DNA from 2 places in the Nostoc sp. DedQUE05 genome. Region 1 is predicted to be linked to the other one. Evidence: riboswitches for the same ligand, from Rfam matches in the RefSeq annotation. Region 1 holds a riboswitch; the other holds the start of a gene.
What was found. Region 1 has a riboswitch for cobalamin ahead of cobG (precorrin-3B synthase). Riboswitches for the same ligand answer to the same signal wherever they lie in the genome.

Region 1 (9,378 bases):
TGCCAAAAGGCGGCTATAGGAACGCTCGCGCAGGGAGCCATACAAAAATAAAATTCTGGGGGGATGGTCAAATGTCGTCATGATAATTGGTTAGGGATTTCCAAGAAATAAAGCATCCTTGTAATGCTTATCAAGCAGGTGTAATTTCTTGATTTACAGACTCAATTAATTGAGTGACCCGTTCTTTGATTTCATCGCGGACTCTCGGAAAAATTTCTGGTTGTTCTGCTGGATCGTCTAACTGCCAATCTTCAAATACTTCTCGCACAACCCACTCAGGCGGTAAATTTACGCCACAGCCACACAAAGAAATCACGATATCAAAGTCTTGTGCTTGGAAATCACTCAGGGGTTTGGAGTGTTGATCGGTAATGTCGATACCAATTTCTTTCATGGTTGCGATCGCTTCTGGTCTAACCTGACTTGCTTCCAACCCAGAGCTAATCACTGCAATCTTTCCTTTACCAAGAGTTTTAGCAAAACCTTCCGCCATTTGAGAACGGGCAGAATTCTTTTTGCAGACAAACATCACACGTTTCATGGTTCAACTCCTTTGAATAATTTGCCTAAATTTAAAAGATTCTCGATTCAGATGGCGAAAAATAACGTTTTTCTAACCAGAAAGCCACATTAACCAGACCAATCAATACAGGCACTTCCACCAGAGGCCCGACGACGGCGGCAAAAGCAACACCCGAATTAATGCCAAATACTGCGATCGCCACTGCGATCGCTAGTTCAAAATTATTTCCTGCCGATGTAAAGGCGACACTTGCGGCTCTAGAATAGTCTGTTTTAACGCGCCAAGCCATGTAAAAGCTGACCAAAAACATGATGAAGAAGTAGACGATCAAGGGAATTGCAATCTTCACCACATCGAAGGGGATCTGAACAATCAAATTCCCTTTCAAGCTGAACATAACGACGATTGTAAATAATAAAGCAATCAGTGTGATGGGGCTGATTTTAGGCACAAATTCCTCGTGATACCACTGCTTGCTTTTCACTTTTACTAAGAAGTAACGAGTGAAAAATCCAGCTAAAAAGGGAATACCGAGATAGATAAACACACTTTTGGCAATCTCAGCAATGCTGACATTAACAACACTGCCTTGTAAACCAAACAGTGGCGGCAGTACAGTAATGAAAAACCAGGCATAAGGACTATAAAAGATGACTTGAAAGATGCTATTAAAGGCAACCAAGCCAGCCGTATATTCTGTATTGCCTCGTGCCAAGTCACTCCACACAACTACCATTGCAATACACCGGGCTAATCCAATCAGAATCAATCCTGTCATGTATTCTGGGTAATTATGTAAGAAGATAGCTGCCAGAGCAAACATCAAAATTGGCCCAACGATCCAATTCTGAATTAGTGAAACACCAAGAACTTTTTCGTTGCGAAATACATCCCCTAATTCTTCATACCGCACCTTGGCTAAGGGCGGATACATCATCAGAATTAACCCGATGGCGATCGCTATATTGGTTGCTCCCACTTGGAACTGATTGATAAAGGCTTCTACTCCAGGAAAGAAATAGCCTAGACCAACACCGATCGCCATTGCTAAAAAAATCCACAAGGTTAGGAAACGGTCAATAAAAGAGAGGCGTTTTGAAGTGTTTTTGTTCATTACAATTAACCCCATACATGAATGCAGGAGCTTCGAGCAGGAATTTCAGATTATTCAATCCAACATCCAAAATTGAAAATCTAAAATTCGTGAGTTATATCAAGAGTATATCTCTATCATTTCAAAAAAAATTGATTTGTTAATGCCTATAAAACTAAAATTAAACGAAATATTACAAAAAAAATTGATGAATATTTAAGGATCGCAGGGGGGACGAATAGGTAATATGGGGCTAAAGCGGCGGAATTCTGCTAAATACTGCTCTAAGACAGCAAACTGCGGTAGATTGAGGCTGTAGTAAATCCAGCGCCCTTCTTGACGAGCGCGAACTAAACCCGCTTCTTTCAAGGTTTTGAGGTGAAAAGACAGTTTAGATTGAGTAGTTCCCAGGTGTTCACACAGGTCACAGACGCATAGTTCTTGAGAGCGCAGCAGTTCTAATACCTTAATCCGTAGGGGGTCAGACAGGGCATGAAAGCCAGCAGCGATCGTATCAGGAGTGAAGGTGCTATTAGAAGCCATCAACTTTTATTGAAGTATTTCTTTATGGTCAAGTCTTAATCATCAGTTAAAGAATACCTTAACTAAAAAGAAAAGGTCAGTCTATAGTCGATTCTTGGTGGGAATCACAATCATTGAGAAATAGGGTACCTCGGCTGGATCGACTTCATCTAGGGGGATGATACGTTGCTGTGATGTTGATGCCCGCTCAATATATCTTGCTCGTGACGCTAGCCCTAATTTATGCAGGATATCTCGGACTTTGGTAAAGTGACGACCTAGTTTCATAATTGCGGCGGCATCAGTCATTAGCAGATGTGTAGTCAGTTCTTCTGCTGGCAACGGGGCGGGTAAGACTGTGAGAATATCATTGTAGTAGGTGAAAGGTACACCCAAGGCTACCGGACAAGTCATCAGCGAGGAAACTCCGGGGACAACTTCTGTTTCGTATTGGTCGCATAACCGCGTGAACAGGTACATAAATGAACCATAGAAAAATGGATCGCCCTCGCACAGTACCACGACATCTCGACCTGCTGCTAGATGCTCGGCAATTGGTTCAATTTCCTGGTCATAAATAGATTTTGCCTTTTCTGGTTCCAAAGCGCGGGGGAGGTGAAATAGTACCTCGATTTGATTGCCAGGAAGATACTGCGCCACGATCGCTCTAGCGATACTTTCTTTATCTGTGGCTGATTGATAAGCTACTACAGGAGCCGCACGTAATAACCGCAGCGCTTTGAGGGTCAATAGTTCGGGATCGCCCGGGCCGACACCAATTCCATAAAGACGACCTTTAGGTTGCATATTCATTCTTCCTCCGTTGCCAGGGCGTTAACTGCTGCTGCCGCGATCGCACTTCCACCGCGCCGACCGTGTAAGGTTAAAAATGGTACATTTCTGCTATCTGCTGCCAGTGCGGCTTTTGATTCGGCTGCACCGACAAAGCCCACTGGAAAACCCAAGATAATCGCAGGTTTGGGCACTCCTGCATCGAGTATTTCTAACAGTCGGAACAGGGCTGTGGGCGCATTCCCAATTGCAATTACTGAGCCTTCCAGGTGCGATCGCCATAATTCTAGGGCTGCTGCCGACCTGGTAGTACCCATACGCTGGGCAAGTTCTGGCACTTCTGGCTCGTTAAGAGTACAGATAACTTGATTGTTTGCAGACAACCGCCGTCTGGTAACGCCATCGGCAACCATTCGGCAATCGCACAGTATTGGCGCTCCTGCGGCCAGTGCTGCTCTTGCGGATTGCACTGCTGTTGGTGAATATCCCAAGTCTGTGACAATATCCGTCATTCCACAGGCATGAATTAGACGCACAGCAACTTTTGCTACATCTGGTGGCAGCACATCTAGGTTCGCTTCTGACCGAATGATTGCGAAGGAATTACGGTAAATTTCGTTGGCATCTCGGATATAGTCGGGCATTCAATTTGGGATTTTAGATTTTAAATTTTGGATTGATTTGTTAGTTAGTATAGATACTTCTTTTTTAATAGAAGAATACCTAATTTAATTAACCGCAGAGAACACAGAGTCAGAGAAAGGAAGGAATCAATCATCTGTATTTATCTGTGGTTCCATTTTCTAAGTGTTTATTAAATAACTGCTGTAATTGTGCTATTGGATATCGATTAGCAAATTCTCCAAAGGACTCATTAGAATTTAAGCGTTGAATTTTATATACATATAGCATCCGCTCTATTAATGCAGGTAGTTCGGCAAAAGTTACATATTGATATAGTTCGCGTCCGAATTTCTGATTGCTGTCACCAACATAAACGTGATAGCCTTCCACAGTTCTATTTTCAGCTTCAATGCTGACACCGAGGAGAGTGATATCACTTTTGCTGTGCTGGGCACAAGATTTTTCGCAGCCAGTGAAGTGGATATTAACTGGGTAATCGAGAGTAACGCGAGTTTTAAGATACTCTGCCAATGCCAACGCATGACTTTTAGTGTCAGTGGCAGAAGCGGCGCAACCTTTTTTTCCTGAACAGGCAACTAATCCGCCCTTGATATTGGTTGCAGAGCAATCTAATCCTAATAAAGCAATTTCACTTTGGACATCAGCAACCCATCGTTGAGGAATATCTGTCAGGAGCAAATTTTGCCAAGGGGTTAGCCTGAGAGTTCCACTACCGTATTTTGCTGCTAAATCTGCTAAACCGCGTATCTGTCTACTTTCCAATCGGCCAAGGGGCAAGACAACACCAATGTAAAATAAGCCTTGCTGACGTTGGGGATGGATGCCAATATGCTGATATTTTTCCCCTTTGCCTTCCTCTACAGTGTACACACACATCGAATTACCCCCCTTAATCCCCCCTTGGAAAGGGGGGAAACTAGAAATACAGTTCCCTCCCCTTTCCAAGGGGAGGGTTAGGGAGGGGTAAAACTTACGCTTAAACTCTGATGAGTGAACTGTTTCAGACTTGTGTGTACACCGTAGCTTGCCTTGCTCGGAGAGTAGGTCTTTTCTTATTTCACTGTACAAAAAAGAAAAAGGTAAACGCTGCTCAACTTCTTGGAGATAATTTTCACAACCCAAAGTATTCAATAACTCTCTCAAACGTAGCCGCCGCTTACTCGTAGGATGACTATAAGCTAGATAGACATCCGCTAAAGCTGCTAAGACGGGCAAACAGTCTTCTGGTGATAACAAAATTCCCGTATCGCTGGGGGGTTGACCGTTCTCGCCAACACTGAGATAGAGACGAAAATAAACCTGATCGTTAAGTAAGACAGCTGCAAAGGCGATATCATTCAAGCGATCGCACACTTGAATTATCCCACCACCATCAAAGCAAACGCTAAATTTGGCCGACAGTCCCGAAAGCGCCGGATGTGCAGCAATATAATCATCCCAACCTTGGACAAAAGGGCGAGTGTCGATTAATTCTTGGGGATCGATACCAGCAGTTGGACTGGTCATAATATTGCGGATTTGGTCTACAACAGTATTGTCAGAACCCAATCCCATATTTTGTAGATATTTCAGAACCTCAGCATTTATCCCGGTGCGGATTTCACGAACTTGTAGGTTAGCTCGATTAGTCACATCTAGATAGCCGCCACCGTGCTGTTCTGCTATATCTGCGATCGCACGGCACTGCTGACTACTAATAATTCCACCTGGTATTCTAACGCGAGATAATATACCATCTGCGGCAGGAGTAGCATAAAACAAGCCAGGACAAGTGGCAAATCTAGAAACCAAACTTAGAACTCCTTCCCCGTGCAACGCAGGGAGTAGACGGTGAGTGTGTCTTGAGGACATCCTGAGAGTTGGCATTCTGACTTGGGTCATCCCATCACAGCTGCGGCACAGTCCCGGAATTTCACCGGAGTTTCCCAACTCTCAGCTTTAGTAATTTAGACTTTGTTGAGGTTATAGATATCAACCAGACATCATCCAGATAATTATCTTACATTACTATGGTGATAAATTTTAACTGAGCTGATCCACTACCGATCGAAAGATATAGTTCTTGAAGCTAATCTATAAATTGAATTTAGTTATGGCTCAGGCAGGAATGCTTGAGCCTTTTTGCTGCAAAACTTGCTTTAGAAAAAGTTAGGCGATCGCCGCTTCACGAGTAGCAACTTTGCTAAACTGATTTACCGGACGAGGTAAACCAAGATTTTCGCGCAGGGTTCCTGCTTCATACTCTGTACGGAACAGACCGCGACGTTGCAATTCAGGAATTACCAAGTCTACAAACTCATCCAATCCTCCCGGCAACCAGGGCGGCATAATATTAAAGCCATCTGCCCCACCATTGACAAACCAATCTTCTAGCTGATCGGCAATTTGTTCTGGTGTGCCTAAAATCTGACGATGCCCACGCGCTCCAGCTATCGACAAATACAGCTGTCGAATCGTTAAATTCTCTCTGTTAGCTAGGTCAATCAGAAGTTGCTGACGGCTTTTACCCCCGTTAGTCTCTGGTAGCTCCGGCAACGGCCCGTCCAATGGATAGCCGGATAGGTCAAATCCACCGATCATTGAGCCAAGCAAATTTAAGCCGACTACCGGATCAATCAACTCCTGAATCTGATCGAATCTGTCTTTAGCTTCTTGCTCGGTTTTGCCGATAACTGGGAATACACCTGGCATAATCTTAAGATGGTCAGGTGAGCGCCCGTATTGAGCCAGTCTCCCTTTCACATCTGTATAGAATGCCTGAGCTTCTGCCAAGGTCTGCTGGGCAGTAAAAATTACCTCCGCCGTTTGTGCAGCCAGATCCTTACCATCCTCGGAAGACCCAGCTTGAATGATCACCGGATAACCTTGGATGGGACGCGCCACATTCAGCGGGCCGCGTACTGAAAAATGCTCGCCTTTGTGGTTGGGAACGTGCAGTTTATTTGGATCGAAGTAAATACCCGATTCCTTATCATGTAAGAAGGCGTCGTCCTCCCAACTATCCCAGAGTTTCGTGACTACATCCACAAACTCTTTGGCACGTTGATAACGTAGGGTATGCTCCATGTGCTTTTCCCGATTGAAATTCAACGCTTCAGCTTCGGTAGCAGAAGTTACGAGATTCCAACCGGCACGGCCACCGCTAAGATAATCTAATGATGCAAATTTGCGGGCGAGATGATAAGGCTCGTTGTAGGTGGTTGATACTGTGGCCGTCAAACCGATGTTTTCCGTGACCACAGACAAAGCCGACAACAGGGTAAGAGGTTCAAAGTGGACGAGTTTACCATTCCGGCTCAAAAGGTCGGCGCTTTGATTGCGGTCGCGCACAGCCACACCATCTGCAAAGAAGATCATGTCAAATTTGCCGCGTTCTGCCGTCTGTGCCAGCTTTTTATAATGCTGAAAGTTCAAACCAGCATTAGCTTGGGCTTCGGGGTGTCGCCATGACGCTACGTGATGACCAGTGCTGGGCAAGAATGCACCTAATCTAAGTTGAGGTTTTTTCGTACTCATGCTTTTTTTTGTAAAATCGTTGTGTTTTTAAATGCAGAGGCACGCAAAGTTAAGCCAGTGCGTTGCGCGGGTTCCCCGCGTTGTAGCAACTGGCGTAGCGCAGAGGAACGCAGAGTTTTGCCGAATTTATGCAATGTTGTACTAGGGTGTTATGAGTTAAATCACGTTAGTTTTTGGATTTTGAATTGCTTACACTGGCTGGGGTTTGAGTAAATCTGTTTTGGTAACAAATTCACTGAATGTACTTGCAACCTGCTGCGGTAATGCGATCGCTGGAGTTTGTAACGGCAACCTGGGAAATAATAATTCTGCAACTCGATAAGCTTCTTCGAGATGGGGATACCCTGAGAAAACAAAGGTATCAATTCCTAAATCGGCATATTCTAGCATTCGCGCTGCAACTGTGTCTGGATCTCCTACCAAGGCAGTCCCAGCACCTCCACGCACTAAGCCAACACCTGCCCATAAGTTGGGGCTAATTTCTAGGTTTTGGCGATTACCTTTATGCAGTTGAGCCATGCGGCGTTGTCCTTCTGATTCAGACTGAGCAAACCGCTGATGTGCAGTTGCTATGGTTTCATCATCGACATACTGAATCAGTTCATTAGCTGCATCCCAAGCTTTTTGCGTAGTTTCACGCACTATAACGTGCATCCGAATCCCAAAGCGGACTGTTCTACCTTGTTCTGCTGCTAATCGGCGTACTTTTGCAATCTTTTCGGCAACTCGATCTGGTGGTTCACCCCAAGTTAAATACACATCAATGTGTTTGGCAGCAACTTGGAGCGCCGCATCTGAAGAACCGCCAAAATATAAGGTGGGATAAGGCTTTTGTACGGGAGGAAATTGGAGTTTTGCGCCTTGAACTTGCAAATGGCGACCACTATAGGTTAGTTCTTCACCTTGCATGAGCGATCGCCAAATTGTCAAAAACTCATCTGTAAGTTCATAACGCTGATCGTGATCTAAGAAAATCCCATCTTTTGCAAGTTCTTTTGTGTCGCCGCCAGTGACAACATTCAGAATAATTCGACCATTAGAAATCTGGTCAAAAGTCGCAGCCATTCTAACTGCTAAAGAAGGCGACATAATTGCCGGACGAAATGCTACAAGAAACCGCAAGCGTTCCGTAACTGAAATTAATGAAGTAGCGACAATCCAAGTATCTTGTTTTTGTCCGGTACCAATCAACATCCCGCCATAGCCCAATTTATCAACAGCTTGGGCGATTTGCTGCATATAGGGATAAGTGGCTGGTCGCCTGCCGATTGTAGTACCTAAATAACGCTCGTCTCCCTGGGTCGGCAAATACCAAAAAACTTCCATTTTCTTATCTCCTGGCGCTATTTCTGACTAATGGTTTCCGGTGTGATGGCTGCATATTGTTCGCTAGTCAGCATCGCTTCTTTAATATTAATTGGCTTAGGTATCACTTTTTCTTTGGCAAACAAATCTGCAATCTTCTGTTGTTTGTCCATAATTTCAGGCGTAATTGGTCTTATACCGTAAGTTCGCCTTCCAACCATTGTTGTTAAAATATCTTCATCAATTTTGAGGTGAGGAATAGTCAGTTTTACAACTTCTGCTCGGTTTTTTTCAGCCCATTGACCTGTGTTATCTATCTCCTCAAGAACTAATCGCACTAATTTCGGGTTTTCTGTGGCAAATTTTCGCGCTGCCATGTAATATCCGCCCTGAGTAGAAATGCCACTAGCATCTCTCAAAACACGAGCATTGGCCTTTTTTTGGGCCACGGCTAAATAAGGGTCCCAAGTTACCCAGGCATCAATTTTTCCTTGAATAAAAGCATCACGGGCTTCTGAAGGAGGGAGGCTAAGAGCTTGAATATCACTATATTTTAAACCAGCCTCTTCCAAAGCTTTTATTAATAAGTAATGGGAAGCAGAACCCTTTTGAAAAACTACTTTTTTCCCTTTGAGATCGGCTAAAGTCCGAATCGGTGAATTCTTTTGAACGATAATTCCGCTTCCTTTCCCGGTACTGGGTTTATTACTAGCAATATAAACTAAAGATGTGCCAGCCGCTTGGGCAAATATCGGGGGAGTCTCGCCTACAGAGCCAATATCAACCCTGCCCACATTCATCGCTTCCATCAGTTGTGGGCCGGCGGCAAATTGCGCCCATTCCACGGAAATACCTAAAGGCTTGAGACGTTTTTCGATCAATCCTTTAAGTCTGAAAATATCCCCAGAACTTTGATACCCCATTCGGACAACTTTGGTTTTCAAGCCAATGGTTTGATTTGCTGAATTTGGGGTTTGGACTG
Region 2 (9,378 bases), on a different contig from region 1:
GCGCGTCCGGCTTCAATATCTTGTAGCATTGAGGTTTTATGGGCACCAACGTTTTCTGCGCCATTAATTCGCTGTTCTAAAGTGATACCAAACTTTATACCTAAGTTTTCGGCGATCGCTTGAGTTTCACTCATCATTTGCCGCGCTAGTTCGCGGGTGAGGGGATAGCGGCAAATATCCTCTAGAGTCGCACCAGTTAAGGCACTGATCGGATTAAATGCCACATTTCCCCACAACTTGATCCAAATTTCCGTGCGAATTTGATTGCGGATTGGGGCTTTAAATCCTGCTTGTTTTAAAGTTTGTGCTAATAATTGGATGCGTTCGGTTTTAGTGCCGTCGATTTCACCCAGAGTAAAGCGATCGCCTTCAATATGTTTAATTACACCTGGTTCAATTATCTCAGTTGCCGGGTAAACCACACAACCAATAGCGCGTTCAGCACCGATACTAGTTTCAATAATCCCATCTGGATCGACAGATTGAATTCGCGTACCTTCATATTCACCGCCATGCTGACGAAAGTACCACCAAGGAACGCCATTTTGGGCTGTCACCACCATCGTGTGAGCATCGTAGAGTGCCGGGAGAAAAGGTGCGATCGCCGGAACACTGTGAGCCTTCACAGTTAAAATTACTACATCCTGTGGCCCAGCTGACTGAATATCGCTAGTTGCCAGAAATGGAGTAGCAATTTGGCTAGAACCATCTGCCATAAACAACTTCAGCCCATTTTTTTGAATTGCCTCCAAATGAGAACCACGCGCGATTAATGTCACCTCTTCACCTGCCAGTGCCAATTTCGCCCCTAAATATCCACCAATCGCACCTGCGCCAACAATACAGATTTTCATTTTGTCAAAAGAAATATTAAGTTGTGGAAGACGGTATCCAGTCGTTTGCGATCTAGACCGAACGAATACCTTGGACTAGCTTACCTTCAACATTAACCTGTGAATATAACAGTACCCATCAGTGAAAGGTTAAGATAAAGCACCTTTTGTCAATCAATTAAAATACTCAAAATAGTTTTTGTGATAATGATAATTGTGTGTGGGGATAGGCCATACAATGTAGGAAAAGTGGGAAAGGTAGGATATTTTACTGTTTTTGTTGATTTTCTTATTGCTTGTTGTTAGCCTATTATTGAACTGATATTAAGATTAGTAAATATGAAAACAATAGAAATTAAAAATTTGCAAGCATCAGAAATTGAGGAACTTGATGATTTGGAAGTAGCGGCAATTGTAGGCGGCGCTCTCATTAAAGGAAAAGTAAAAAGGTTTAATGAGTCCAAAGGATTTGGCTTCATTACACCGCTACTAGCTGAGGGTCAAAATGTTGAAATTGAGATTTAAGATGGTTCAAAAGGGCCGGCTGCTGTAAATGTTACGGCTCTATAAGACTTGAAATAAACAACCACGAAAAATCATCTCCAAATCGATATTGATTAACCCTCAAGCAGTTACGCTTTGCATTGCTTCTAATAAATCTTGATGAACAGATTTTGAGGCAGCTACGATCAATCCAGGCATACTATAGTTTTGACAAGTATGCAATGGCGGTAAAGTTGAACCGTCCACAGTAGTTACAATCCAGCCAGCCTCTTTTGCAATAAAAGCAAGTGCAGCACTATCAAGAAATTTGCCCGACTTGATGATTGCTCCACTCAAGTCACCACTGAGAATACCATTAAGATTGGGAATTTGAATATCACTAGAGTAATCAGTCGCTATATCGATTACTTGATATCGATTTTTTAGTAAGGGTGCGATCGCATTCATACCCCATCCCAATAAAATAGCAGGTTTGGCGGATCTTATATCTAATGGGGCACAGGCTTCTAAGTTCATGTCTAGCGTGCCTTTAAAAGCACCTTCACCTCGAAGGGCGTAAAAATAAACGTTTTGGGCAGGAGAAATGGCAATTACTGCTTCAAAGTCATCCGCATTTAGAATACTGAGAATAATTTGGTAATTAGAATGTCCATCCATATAAAACTTCGTACCATCAATCGGGTCAAGTGTTACTAAGTAATCACCTTCTGAACCGAGTTCGATAGCGCGAAAATATTTGGTATTATTAGAACTTTCATATTCTTCACCATAAAAGCGAATATCTGGAAAAGTTCCTAGTAATACTACTTCTACTAGATTTTGAATAGCCACATCTGCATCAGTAAGTGCAGCACTAAAAAAGTTATTTGCTTCTTCTTTAGCGGGAAGTGCAGCAATTTTTGGTTGTAGAAAATGGGCATAGGCTGCTGCTACCTTGAGATGGGGAAGTAAAGTCTCTAAAATTAATCGAGTAGTTGGTGTTGTGGACATTGCAGCAAACTCCTTTTAGAAATAATCTATCGTCAACAGGGCGATAGAATTCTATATCTAGACAAAATTACGGTATCATTTGGATGCAATGATACCACCGTTGCTATATTACTTTAATCTGTATGTCTCCAAGAGCCTATAGAGCGATCGCAAGTTTTATTGCAAAATAAAGGGTTTAAGACCGAACGTCAACACTTAGTAGAGCATTTCATTAATTCATCGCGAATTAAATTTGACTATACCTTGCATTGTTAATACATCGGCTTGTATTGTTAATGCGTCGGCTTGTATTGTTAAGGGAACTCCAAGAAAAAATTATCCAATATTGTGGGGTGGGCATCTTGCCCGCCATCTAAACGCGTAGCAAGATCCCTGTAAAGGTACAATTTTGAATTGTTATTAATGGTTTTAGGAAACTTTTTCGAGCTTCTTCTGAGTAATTTTGGATAGATTGTGGCCTTTGAGTAATGAAAGTGCGCCAACAAGAGTACCTAGAATGAGCAGGCTAAGGATAGAAGTAGGTTCAGAAACAGTGACTATGGTTGCAGAAAAACTAATAGGTAACTCACTATCTTCTAATCCTAAATTTTCAAAACCTGGTATGAGTGGCGGCGCAGAAAATACCTCTAAATAACCTGGTGTCGGCAAAAAACTCGCGAAGAATGGACTAGAATAGTTTCCTCCCGAAGTGGAATACCCAAAACCATCACCTGTTAACTGCTGAGTATTAAGACTAATTAAATTATCAACATTAAAAGGTTCGTTTCCTGGTATTGGAGTCCCGGCGGGTTGCAAACCAGTAATTGTTTCACCATTTCGCGTACCAGTAATTCCAGTAATCAAGTAAGAACCCAAATCGTTAGGGGTGTCATTAGTAGTGAAAGTACCATTTGCCACAATGCCAGTACCAGAATAATTCCAATTCCAACTTAAAGCAGAAGCTGCTGGCATTGTCCCGAAAACTAATCCAGATGTGGTGGCGAGGGCTATGGCAGATAGAGCTAGATTTTTCATGGAAGTCGTTACTGCGATCGTTCCCGTGTATTATACGGAAATTAGGAAAGATCGTATTATCAATCTTGGCTATTTACTTAGCAGCGATCTAATAACCATACCAAAGCAGCATCAACATTACTAACCTGCTCCCCTGGCGGTATCGCTGGACGATTTACCATTACAACCTTCACCCCTAGTTCTCGCGCGGCAATAATCTTGGGCTTTGTGGCATCGCCACCGCTATTTTTACTGACGATGGTATCAATGTTATTCTCAATTAGAATTTGTCTCTCATTATTGAGGGTAAAAGGGCCGCGATCGCACAATACCATCCCCGGCGGTACTAAAGCATCTTCGCCAGGAGGGTCAATCATCCGCATCAAAAACCAAATTTTCTCCAAATGAGCAAAAGCGGCCAGTTCTTGCCTACCAACTGTCAAAAATACTCGCTGTGCCTGATTTTGCAGGGTTGTTGCTGCGGCTGCAACACTATCAACTTCAATCCAGCGATCGCCACTTTCTTTTTCCCAAGGCGGACGGATTAACATCAGACGGGGTACTCCAACTTCTGTTGCCGCATCTGCCGCATTGAAAGAAATTTGAGTCGCAAAAGGATGGGTTGCATCAATTAATAAGTCGATTTGCATGACTCGCAGATAGCTAGCCAATCCAGCCACACCTCCGAAGCCTCCAACCCGTAAATCGCCCAACGGTACTGACGGTTCACGGGTGCGTCCAGCTAGAGAGGTGATTACTTCTAATCCTTGGATAGCCGTAACTTTGGCAGCTAGTTCTGCTGCATCACTCGTCCCACCCAAAATCAAAACGCGCATCATTTAGATAGATAACGGTGGAATCTTTGCTAAAATCCCCTTTTTCATTGCTTCTGGACGCTCTGACCAAGGCAGTAAACCATCTGCTTTAGCATAGTATTGGCTAGCACATTCCAGTACCGCAGAGGCACTACCATCAACAGCTAAATCACCAAATAAATATGTTAATTTGCCTTTGGCACTAAAGGCGACTACACAAGAACGATTACAAGCACTCATACATTCAACTTCTTGAATTGGGAATCGATCTCGTAACTCCCAATCTTGTGCCAGCTGCTGAAGTTGGTGTAAAAGTTTTTCTCCACCACTTTCACCTAAGCGTTTTCCATTTTGCCAAACACTGGCACAGGTTTTGCAAACAAATAAATTATGTTCAGCAACATCCAAAGGATTAGTTGGGGAAATATTTACAGTAGTAGTCATCTGTACCTCGCAGATATGTGAAACTAATAAATCGATTTCGGCGGGCATCCTGACTCACTCAACTTGAGATTTTCTTTAATCTCAAATTGGTTCACAGTTGCGGGACAGTGCCGGATTTGCACCGAACTTTCCCCGTTACCTCTGGTAGCTGACTCCCACCAGAACCGAACAACCTTATCGATCGTACACTAAAGTTATCGGAGAATACGAAACAATAAGCTTTGCGCCAACTATCAAACTGGACGACAGCCAGATAAAATACTGTGCATCTTTACTACTTGTCCAATAACTGCGATCGCAGGCGCACCAAATCCAGTTTGCTCTACCTGTGTGACTATTGTTTCTAATGTCCCAATTAATTCTTCTTGTTCTGGGCGCGTACCCCAGCGCACCAAAGCAATCGGTGTTTCTAAATTCAACCCAGCCGTAATTAATTCTTCCACAATATAAGGCAGATTGTGAATTCCCATATAAATTACAATGGTTTCGGAACCGTGAGCGATCGCACTCCAATTTACTTGCGGTCTATACTTACCCGCTGCTTCATGACCAGTTACAAATGTCACCGATGAACTATATAGCCGATGCGTCAAAGGAATACCTGCATAAGCTGCTGCTGCAATTCCCGAAGTGATACCTGGCACAACTTCCGTTGATATTCCAGCTTTGACTAATTCTTCCATCTCTTCGCCACCGCGACCAAAGATAAAGGGATCGCCACCCTTGAGCCGCACTACAATTGCACTATCCTGCGCTTTATCAATCAGCAATTGAGTTGTTTCTGACTGCAACAACGAATGTCTCCCAGCACGTTTACCAGCATTAATTTGCTCGGCTTGGGGATTAATCATTGCCAAAATTGCCGGACTCACCAAGGCATCGTAGATGACTACATCTGCACATTCCAACAAACCTTTTGCCTTCAAGGTAATTAGTCCTGGATCTCCTGGCCCTGCACCGACTAAATAAACCTTTCCTAAATACTTGTTTCTTTGTGTCATTGTGCGGTTCATCTATCTATTAAATCCCAAATTAGCTCGGCTAATTCTGCACTTGCTCCCAGTGGCTCTGCCAATTGGAAATTCACCGCAGAAAATTGTAATTTTAGTTCCTCTATTGAGGTGGCGATCGCATCGGTTATTCCACCAGCGAATAAAAAGTATGGCAAAATTGCAATTTCCCGATAACCAGCATCCACCAATTCTTTCACCCGTGATTCTAAACTAGGAGGCCCAGCCCAATAAGCAGCCACGGCTGGCAAACTCGCCGCTATTGCTTCCACAGTTTCTTTAGAACCTGGGCGACGGCTACCATGAGCTAAGAGAATCCATGCTTCTGCTTTCATAGCAGCTATTTGTTTTGCCAGCAATTTCTCTAAATTAGGGTGAGAGCCTAAATATGGTTGCAATTCAATGATGATATCTTGACCAGCAGCCTGTTGGGCGAGTGCTACTTCGGCAGGAATATCTGTCATCACATGGACTCCCGGCAGTAGAAATAGCGGTACAATTTTGAGACGATTTTCATTTTGAGACAGTGGGCAATCGCCAAAAGCGCTTTTAGCAAATTCTTGAATCTGCTCGTGTAAAGGCTGAGGATTCATTTCTAAAGCAGCGATGCCAACTAAATGTTCGCTATTTACTGAGTTATGGTTTTTTGACAATTTGTGACACACCAGCCTAGCTAGTTGTTGCATAGCAATTTCTGGGCGCGGGTCGCGGCTTCCGTGAGATAGTAGTAGATAGGCAGATGACATCGGTAATTGAATTCTTAGTTACTATTTTTATTTAAGATTAAGCCGGGGATAATAAGTACTCTGGTAATTATTGAAACTATTATTAATTATTAAATAGAAGTATTCTTAACCACTTTTATATTCTCCCCTACTCCTTCTCTTATTGTTCTTCGGCAGTGTAAGTATAAAATTGATCGAAAGCTCCTACCGTTTCAAATTTGTACGAAGGTATCCAAGAGTTTATTTTTAAATCTGTACGGTAAATGCTAAAAATCACGAAATCTTGCCTTTCTGTGGTCTTGGCAATAATTTCTTGGATTTGTGGGTTAGCCGAGTCAACTAACTTATCGCAATTAAAACGGATTAAATTTTCAAGAATATTCGTAGTTTTATTACATACATCGGTTTTTAAGTATTTTGTCAGCCGTTGAACTGCATATTCTTCATATTCAACTTGACTGGGATTGGTTTTCGCCATTGTCACACCCAAGGCGGCAAGTCCTACTGCTGCTCCAGTATACGCGATGATGGTCAATGGTTTCATATTTGCCAAGTAAAATTCATTGTAATTGTTAGATTCTGGAGACTCTAAATCAACTAAGTCCGTTCCTTGAAGAAAAACTCTTGATCGCTTGCCAAATTGTTGCTATAATTCAAATTGTTGAATGGCGAGCGTAGCCAAGTGGTTAAGGCAGTGGTTTGTGGTACCACCATTCGTGGGTTCGAGTCCCATCGTTCGCCCTACATAATTTCATATTTATAGCTATACTCCTATTAAAGGTGTGTTGTATGGTGCGAACAATCATAAGCATCACTTTACCAACAATTGTCATCTCATAAGTTTATAGACTTGCAAGGATTGCAAGTCTATAATAATTCATTAGATTATCTTATTAAATAAGTTTATGTATATAAGCAAAATTACTTGCTAAATTAAAATTAGGTATGCAATGCCTTATATCCTTTTGGGCTGATGCGATCGAGGCAAGTAATATCACTTTTAATTATTTTATTCTTTTACTATATAGTGAGTGCCTCGATTTCATCGTAATTCTGCTTCTGCAAACCTCTGTCCTCTTAAACCCAAGCTCTGGACTGTTGAAGCTATAAATTTAGGCTTTGCAGCACCCTTTAATTGGACTGCTGTTTGTTTTAATAGCTTTTTAAGCCAAGAAGTTAATACTGCTCAAAAGAAGGGATGCTGAATTTTCAAACATTGTTTGAATCAATACCAGGATTGTATATCGTCTACTCACTCGACTTAGTGATTGTCGCCGGAAGTGATGCTTACTTTCGGGCGACCAAGACCAAACGAGAAGAGGTCGTTGGTCGCCATTTATTCGAGGTTTTTCCGGATAATCCCGACGATCCAAATGCTACTGGAGTTCGGAATTTACGTGCCTCGTTAGAAAACGTACTCAAGTATCGCCAGCCTCAGACAATGGCAGTGCAGAAGTATGACATTCGCCGCCCGGAATCAGAAGGCGGTGGCTTTGAGGAGCGGTACTGGATACCAACCAACTCGCCAGTTTTTGATGAAAATGGTGAAATGACGCACATTATTCATCGAGCCGAAGATGTCACCGAATTTATGCGGGTGCAGCAGCAGCGAAACGAACAGCGTCAGTTGAATAAATCACTCCAGACTCGCACCGACCAAATGGAGATGGAAATTTATACTAGAGTGCAGGAGTTACGAGAGGTCAACGAACAACTGCAAGCGGCGAATGAGGCATTGTCAGAACTCGATCGCGCCAAAACCGTTTTTTTCAGCAATATCTCCCACGAGTTTCGCACGCCTTTAACACTGATGTTGAGTCCCCTCGAAGACTTGTTATTCGACACTCAAACCCCATTAGTGCCCCAACAGCGCGATCGCCTTGAACTCGTGCAGCGAAGCGGACTCCGGTTGCTGAAATTAGTCAACACGCTGCTTGATTTTTCGCGGCTGGAAGCGGGGCGAATGCAAGCATCATATCAACCAATTGACTTAGCCGCATTCACAACAGAGCTAGCTAGTATGTTTTGCTCGCTCATGAAACAGGCTGGTCTGGAGTTCGCGATCGACTGTCCGACCTTGCCAGAGGCAATCTATATCGATCGCCAAATGTGGGAGAAAATTGTATTTAATTTATTATCGAATGCCTTTAAGTTTACGTTGACGGGAACCATTACCGTTCGATTGCAGCGCGATCGCAATACTGTTAATTTAATCGTTGAAGATACTGGAAGTGGCATTCCAGAAACTGAAATTTCGCATCTGTTTGAACGGTTTTATCAAGTCAAAGGGTTACAGGGACGAAGTTTTGAAGGCTCTGGAATTGGCTTATCGCTCGTGCAAGAACTGGTGAAGTTGCATGGCGGTTCTATCAGCGTTACCAGCGTCTTAGGACAGGGTAGCCGATTTACAGTTTCGATTCCAACTGGGTGCGCGCATTTACCACAAGAACGGTTAAATGCCCCTGGGACTGTGGCATCAAACACACTCAGCGCCACGCCATACCTTGAAGAAGCTTCGCGCTGGCTTTTGGAAGAAGCAGGGGGGCAGAGGAGCAGGGGGGCAGGGGGGCAGGGGGGCAGAGGAGATACAGAGAAAGAAGGTAGTTTTAATAGAGTGTTTTTCCCCTCTACTGCTTCTGCCCGTATCCTTCTGGCAGATGACAACGCCGATATGCGCGATTATATGCGGCGATTATTGAGTCAACGGTATGAGGTTGAGGCAGTCGCTGATGGAATGGCGGCTTTGGCTGCAATCCAGGTACAGCACCCGGATTTGATTCTCAGTGATGTGATGATGCCGGGGCTGGGTGGGTATGAGTTGCTACATCAACTGCGGGCTGACCCCCAAACCAGAGAATTGCCCGTGATTTTGCTGTCAGCGCGGGCGGGTGAAGAGGCTCGTGTAGAAGGGCTGGCAGCGGGAGCCGATGATTATTTAATCAAACCGTTTTCGGCTCGCGAACTACTGGCTCGTGTTGAGTCAACTTTAAAACTGATCGATATCCGCAAACAAGCGGCTCAGACACTGCAAGCCAGCGAACAGCAGCTTAAACTTGCTCTGGAG

Region 2: linked by a shared signal. The riboswitch ahead of RMZ42_RS29560 (DUF1636 domain-containing protein) and the one ahead of cobG (precorrin-3B synthase) in region 1 are both predicted to bind cobalamin.

The regions. Positions count from the first base shown of each region.
Region 1 is NZ_JAVRCB010000012.1:51,997-61,374, reverse strand. Features, by position in the region: gene arsH (arsenical resistance protein ArsH) at 1-81, opposite strand, end outside; gene arsC (arsenate reductase, glutathione/glutaredoxin type) at 131-541, opposite strand; gene arsB (ACR3 family arsenite efflux transporter) at 573-1,637, opposite strand; gene RMZ42_RS10975 (metalloregulator ArsR/SmtB family transcription factor) at 1,833-2,159, opposite strand; gene RMZ42_RS10970 (precorrin-2 C(20)-methyltransferase) at 2,241-2,945, opposite strand; gene RMZ42_RS10965 (precorrin-8X methylmutase) at 2,948-3,574, opposite strand; gene cobG (precorrin-3B synthase) at 3,705-5,441, opposite strand; cobalamin riboswitch at 5,415-5,546, opposite strand; gene RMZ42_RS10955 (LLM class flavin-dependent oxidoreductase) at 5,724-7,091, opposite strand; gene ssuD (FMNH2-dependent alkanesulfonate monooxygenase) at 7,281-8,417, opposite strand; gene RMZ42_RS10945 (sulfonate ABC transporter substrate-binding protein) at 8,435-9,378, opposite strand, start outside.
Region 2 is NZ_JAVRCB010000053.1:32,079-41,456, forward strand. Features, by position in the region: gene RMZ42_RS29535 (2-dehydropantoate 2-reductase) at 1-854, opposite strand, end outside; partial or broken gene RMZ42_RS29540 (cold-shock protein) at 1,263-1,355, shown strand; gene RMZ42_RS29545 (inositol monophosphatase family protein) at 1,458-2,327, opposite strand; gene RMZ42_RS29550 (PEP-CTERM sorting domain-containing protein) at 2,736-3,341, opposite strand; gene RMZ42_RS29555 (cobalt-precorrin-6A reductase) at 3,419-4,156, opposite strand; gene RMZ42_RS29560 (DUF1636 domain-containing protein) at 4,160-4,579, opposite strand; cobalamin riboswitch at 4,601-4,763, opposite strand; gene cobA (uroporphyrinogen-III C-methyltransferase) at 4,813-5,592, opposite strand; gene RMZ42_RS29570 (sirohydrochlorin chelatase) at 5,589-6,335, opposite strand; gene RMZ42_RS29575 (DUF4359 domain-containing protein) at 6,475-6,858, opposite strand; tRNA gene RMZ42_RS29580 (tRNA-His) at 6,983-7,055, shown strand; gene RMZ42_RS29585 (ATP-binding protein) at 7,513-9,378, shown strand, end outside.